Regions from separate parts of the Halodesulfovibrio sp. MK-HDV genome, predicted to be linked through region 1. Evidence: riboswitches for the same ligand, from Rfam matches in the RefSeq annotation. Region 1 holds a riboswitch; the other holds the start of a gene.
The links. A riboswitch is a leader RNA that binds a small molecule or an ion and turns the genes downstream of it on or off. The one in region 1 is predicted to bind cobalamin.

Region 1 (3,318 bases):
CCCGCTCCTACCTATACGACCTGCTGAAAAAGCACTCCGTAAAAAAGTAGTCTTTTTCTCGCACAAGCGCGACTCGCTATCAGCATTAAACACAAATCGTCCGAGATTGCGGACTACTTATCCGTAATCTCGGACACTCTAATCCTTTTTGTACCACTTACCGTTGAATGTCCTTATCATTTATAACCATATCTAATTTTCTACATTCTTATAAATAGGTTATGACAAACGGCACGCTTCTTGATATATAGAGCGCAGTGCAGGAGGAATGGTCTACTCCTGAAAAGAAATTTCCTCATGTGTCGGACAAAGTTGGGGGAAGCTACTTTTTTCGGACCGGCGAAAACTACCCGGTTTCCTTAATCGCATGTCGATTGAAAAAATGCGCGCTACAGCTTGCTGTGGCGCGATTTTTTTTGCACAAAATTCCGCGCTCTATTTTCTACATAACAAGCTACTATTCCAGAAAATTATCGATAAATATTCTTATTTCAAGCATAACTTACTTACTTGAAATTACTTTTTGTGTGGCGTACCACCACCTCAAGGAGATTCCATGTCACACGCATCAACCAACATCTCAACCTCTGCCCCTCGCAAACGCAAATCCAAAAGCCCAGTAAAAGCGCTTGTAATTGCCGCTATCTGTTCGCTAACAGCACTAGGTGTCATCCTTTCCAATGACCCAAGCTTGCTCACGTGGGGTAAAGCATGGCCAGGACTACTCCGCCCGCTCCTTCGGATGCTCGGCTTTCTCGGCATTGGCCTTATTGTTGGTATTGCGGTTGAAGGCATGGGCTGGGCACCACTTCTTGCCACGTTGGTGCGTCCTGTCATGCGCTTCGGGAACCTGAAAGATGAATCCGGTGCGGCATTCACAACCGCATTTTTTTCAGGAACAGCTGCAAACACCATGCTGATGACGTTCTGGAAAGAAAAAAAGATCTCCCTGCAGGAAATGAAGCTGAGTTACCTTATCAATACAGGACTACCAGTCTTTCTCCTGCATCTCCCGACCACATTCTTTATTATTGTACCGATGACGCGCACAGCGGGAATAATATACCTTTCTCTCAACGGCTTTGCTGCTCTGCTCCGCACGCTCCTGCTACTTATCTGGACGCGAATAAAACTCGCGCCCCATGCGACAACATCACCTATAAAAAAACAACCAGCGCATAGAACAACTTCCGCTGCCAAAATTTTACAGGCATTCCGTAAACGATTTATCCGCATCTGTACCATTACCGCTCCAGTATATTTCCTCATCTACGCCTTGAATCAGGCAGGCATGTTTGAATATCTTCGTACAGCCGCAGCAGGTTGGGTTACTTCTGCCTATCTTCCTGTTGAAGCTGTCAGCGTTGTTGTATTTGCAGTGGCTGCGGAATTCACAACAGGTATCGCAGCAGCGGGCGCTCTTTTAGACGGCGGAGCACTTACCACATCACAGCTTGTTCTGGCTCTGGTTCTTGGAACAATTGTCGCCACACCAATCCGCGCACTGCGTCATCAGTTGCCATCGCAAACTGGTGTCTTCTCTTTTAAGATCGGCTTCCCGATGTTACTCATGAGTCAGGCATTACGCATCAGCAGCCTCATCTGCGTAACAATCTTGTATCTTTGGATTGCCGGTTAGTAATATCACTCCTTGACCGGTCAATTTTATTACGTGTACAGTGCCTCACTTCAGGTGCTCATTGAGCCTAATAGGGAATCCCGTTTAAATCGGGAGCGGTCCCGCCGCCGTAAGTTTTATTCAATTTTTCTCCATATTGTACCACTGGTTTTACTGGGAAGGTCGGAGAAAAAGAAACAAGCCGGAAGACCTGCCTGATACTTTGTACATATTCACACCACACCTGCCATCGAATCTCTCCCCCCTTTTCACTTCGGCAGGCTGTGAATATTCGGCACGTTTTGCAGGCACGGGGCCTTGTTATGCAAAACACACTTCGCTATCGGTGCGTACTTTGCACTGTCCAAGCGTTATATTTCCCGCCCCAAACGTTGGAGGCTTTTGCCATGATCCGCAGTCGTTCTTTACGACTCATGCTCGCTGTTGTCCTTGTTTTCGTTTTGTCATTCCCTGCTTTTGCTGGTCACGGACAAGTCGAAACTCCTAAAAAGGGCATCCTGCTCGTAGCGTTCGGTACATCCGTACCTGAAGCTCGTGTATCTTTAGAAAACATTGGCGAAGAAGTTGCCAAAGCTTTTCCGGATACTGAAATCCGCTGGGCATACTCTGCTGCCATTATTCGTAATAAGATCAAACGCACAGAAAACATGATTGTTCCTTCCCCCGCTACTGCTCTCGCGCAGATGGGTGATGAAGGTTTTACACATGTTGCAGTTCAGTCCCTGCAGACAATTCCGGGACAAGAATTTTCAGACATCAAAAAAACTGCTAGCGCATTCAATGGCATTCCTAAAAGCATCAGCCACATTGCTGTGGGCACACCGCTTTTGAATTCTCCTGCTGACGTAGCTTCAATGGCAAAAATCTTGCCTGCTACCGTTCCAGCTAAACGCAAAAAAGACGAAGCAGTTATCTTTATGGGCCACGGCACACACGATCCGGGCAACATTTACTACCCGGGTCTCGCTACCTACCTCAGTGAAGAAGATTCCAACATCTATGTTGGTACAGTTGAAGGCTACCCTGCTCTCGACAACATCATTCCTAAGCTGAAAGCTAAAGGCATTAAAACAGTTTGGCTCATGCCGCTGATGTCTGTTGCTGGCGACCACGCACGTAATGATATGGCCGGTGCGGAAGATGACAGCTGGAAATCTATTCTTGAAAAAGAAGGTTTCAAAGTACAGACAGTGCTTAAAGGCACCGGTGAGTACGATGTTGTTGTTGCCCAGTGGGTCGCGCACTTGAAAAAAGCATTTAATTCTCTGTAAATCATGATCAGCTCAGCAGACATCGCTCAGCGCCGTGCCCGTCGGTGCGTCATTTTTGCCAGCATCACAGCCTTTGTCTGTGTGGTGTCTGCTGTTCTGGCTTCTGCATACGGTCCACTGGATATTCCAATCCAGCAGGCATTCAATACGTTAGTGCAGCATATTTTTCCAAGCACTCACCCCGCTGAAACAACTAATTCAATTGTTGTGTGGGAAATCAGATTCAGCCGCGTTATCCTGTCCCTACTTATTGGTAGCGGCCTTGCTATCTCCGGAACGGTCTTTCAAGGAATTTTACGCAACCCGCTTGCAGATCCATTCACTATCGGTGTTTCCAGCGGAGCAGCCTTTGGCGCATCCGTCGCCATTTTCTTTGGATTTTCAGGCGCTATTCCATATCTTGCAGGA
Region 2 (3,318 bases), on a different contig from region 1:
TGCGCCAGTCAGCTTCACTGCGGCAGTATTTAAAAGCATCGGACTAGACCAAAGTGCAGTGCTCCAATTCAAACAAATGCTGGCAGCAGAACACGCTTAGCTTCCACTAGATATTTGTGTTCGCATTCCTATACCAATATCACTTCCCCGTGCATTTCTTGTAATCAGAACGGTTTAACCATTGATGTTTGGCATTGAACACGCATCACCACAAAAGAAACAAAACTGCTTGTTCCAAATGCTTACTATTTTCTATCACTATATCTTCCAGAAATAAAAAAAGCCCCGTACAACACGTACGAGGCTTTTTTTATTTGTAATAAGACTTATTTCTTCGTTTTTTCTTTCAGCTGTGGCTTATCCGCAGATTTCACACACATATTCTCATACGCATGAGCAAATACATTATTCACTTCATTCATTGAGGAAACTGATCCCATCTGACCGGCAAGGTAGCCATGCATAAACCCACGCTCGTATGAAAAAACTTTCGCTATATCCATATCGGTCGCGTCAGGGTTCTGGTCTTTGAACATTGCTTCACCCGCGGTGAAATATTCATTGGCAACTTCATTTTTACGCATCTCAAGTGCAAGATACCCGCACTGAATTTTGTTTTTATAATTACTCTTTACCGATGGTTCGGACATTTTAGGAGCTGCAACAGCAACCTGTGCAATAAGCATAAGCTTAACGCCATAATCAATGCTCTCATTTTCTCTCCCTGTTTTTTCTATCGTGATTATGTAATGCTGTATCCTTCTCACACATGACGCACGGTAACAACATGACTCTTAGATCATCCGTTTGCCAAACGCTCAAAAGTGACAACACTACTTTTTACACAGTTTGCTCACTTTTTAAAAGCAAAAGCGCAACTAATTAGAATAACACATCACCTGAGTGTAACCAATTTTCAGTCTGTTTTCCGTAACTCAAGTCACAGTTTGCAGGGTCTACAGAGCAATTTTAGTCACCCCGTAGATCACCTTTTGGAGTAAACAATCTCGTGTCAACTCTCAAGTGAAAAAAAGTGGATATTGAATTTGTGCGTAAAAAAAATATTGCTTTTATTTAAGAGTATTACATTGTGAATTACTTGTGGATTGGGCGAATATGCACAACTCCACACTTGATGCCAAAGGGGCTTTTTGTTAGCTCTGTGGCACCCAAAGAATACTCCTTCAGGGGCCGAAAGGCGCAAAGGAAATCCGGTCTTAATCCGGTGCGGTCCTGCCGCTGTAATCTCACTTGTCTTCATCGAAGTTGCCACCCACGGCAGTACAAGTCAGAAAGCCAGCCACCTTCCTGAAGTTCTACCGGTATCAAAGCGTACTACCGGTATTCTATCAAAATAATCCATAACCTGTGCCTGCGTATGTTGAGGTTCTGCCTTTATATACACATCTCAGGCTGAAGATGTCGAAATGCTGTCCTGGCGCATGCGTTCTATTCGTATGCTCTAATTTTGCCTGCACTTCATGACGTCCGGAGCTCTAATGCCGAAACAGATCCTCAAGCGAGACGGTTGCATCGAAACTTGGTCCCTCGAACGAATTGCCCAAGCTATCCTCAAAGCCCTCAAAGGCAGTGGCATCAAAGATCCACTTCTCTCCAAACGACTTGCACGCAAAGTTGAAGAAAAACTTTCGAATGTGGAAGTTCCAGAGCAAGAACAAGTGCAAGACACAGTGCAGCAAGTACTCATGGAAGCTCGCTTGTATGCTGTTGCAGAGCGTTACATCATTTACCGTGAAAAACGCCGCGAAATGCGTACTCAGGATCAGGCATACTTCGACGTATCCAGCATGATCGAAAGCTACCTCGATCGTAGCGACTGGCGCGTAAACGAAAACTCCAACATGGGTCACTCATTTCAGGGTCTTATCCTGCATATGGCAGGCTCTGTTCAGGCTCGTTACGTGCTTGACAAATATCCGGAAGAAATCCGTCAGTCCCATACTCACGGCTACTTCCACATTCACGATCTTTCCTTTGGTCTTGCTGGCTACTGCTCCGGTTGGAGCCTGCGCGACCTGCTTCTCGAAGGGTTTAACCTTGAAGGCCGCTGCTGCTCTGCACCAGCAAAACACTTCGACTCCGCATGTGGCCAGATTGTAAACTTCCTTGGCACCCTGCAGAACGAATGGTCCGGCGCACAGGCATTCAACAACGTTGATACCTACCTTGCACCGTTCATCCGTAACGACAAACTCGATTACCCGACTGTTCGTCAGCAGATCCAGAAACTCGTTTACAACCTGAACACAACATCCCGTTGGGGTGGCCAGAGCCCGTTCACCAACTTTACCTTCGACATGGTTATTCCTGCGCATATTGCTAAGGAACCTATCATCATCGGTGGCGCGTTCCAGGACACAACCTACGGCGATTATCAGGAAGAAATGGATATGATCAACCGTGCGTTCCTCGAGGTTATGCTCGAAGGTGACGCAGACGGCCGTATCTTCTCTTTCCCTATTCCTACATACAACGTTACTAAAGACTTTGACTGGGATTCCGTTCCTGCTCAGCTTCTTATGGAACTTACTGCCAAGTACGGTGTTCCGTACTTCCAGAACTTCATCAACTCCGACCTCAATCCGGAAGATGTTCGTTCTATGTGCTGCCGTTTGCAGATGGATCTTCGTGAAATCCGCAAAAAGACAGGCGGCCTCTTCGGCGCTGGCGACCTCACCGGTTCTATCGGTGTTGTTACCCTGAACCTGCCTAAACTTGCTTACCTTGCGCACAACGAAGAAGATTTCCTCGACCTCGTTGAAGAATACGCAGAAATGGCAAAAGACTCTCTCGAGTTCAAACGCAAACTTTGCGAACACCATCTCGAGTCAGGCATGTTCCCGTTCTCTCGTCGCTACCTCAAAAACGGCTACAAAGGCCACTTCTCCACCATCGGTCTTATCGGTGGTCACGAAGCATGCCTCAACTTGCTCGGTAAAGGTATCGAAACTGAAAGCGGTCTGCGCCTCATGCGTCGCGTCCTCAACCACTTGCGTTCCCTTACAGTTCGCTTCCAGGAAGAAACCGGCCACCTTTACAACCTTGAGGCAACTCCGGGCGAAGGTACTTGCTACCGTCTTGCTAAAACAGACAAAGACCTCTACGCAGACATCATCTGCGCTGGTAACGAAGTACCTTACTACACTAACTCCACCCTGCTTCCAGTAGGTCTTACCGGTGACGTTTTCTACGCTCTTGAGCACCAGAACGAACTGCAGACCCTCTACAATGGTGGTACCGTATTCCACTCCTTCCTCGGCGAAGCTGTGCCGGAACCGGAAAGCGTAAAGAATTACC

Region 2: linked by a shared signal. The riboswitch ahead of MKHDV_RS01885 (ribonucleoside triphosphate reductase) and the one ahead of MKHDV_RS11140 (sirohydrochlorin cobaltochelatase) in region 1 are both predicted to bind cobalamin.

Annotation. Positions count from the first base shown of each region.
Region 1 covers NZ_WYDS01000013.1:3,638-6,955, reverse strand. Annotated here, with positions in the region: gene MKHDV_RS11150 (sigma-54 dependent transcriptional regulator) at 1-50, shown strand, start outside; gene MKHDV_RS11145 (nucleoside recognition domain-containing protein) at 557-1,639, shown strand; cobalamin riboswitch at 1,675-1,852, shown strand; gene MKHDV_RS11140 (sirohydrochlorin cobaltochelatase) at 2,026-2,910, shown strand; gene MKHDV_RS11135 (iron ABC transporter permease) at 2,914-3,318, shown strand, end outside.
Region 2 covers NZ_WYDS01000002.1:79,948-83,265, reverse strand. Annotated here, with positions in the region: gene MKHDV_RS01895 (DJ-1/PfpI family protein) at 1-100, shown strand, start outside; gene MKHDV_RS01890 (hypothetical protein) at 327-686, opposite strand; cobalamin riboswitch at 1,170-1,327, shown strand; gene MKHDV_RS01885 (ribonucleoside triphosphate reductase) at 1,500-3,318, shown strand, end outside.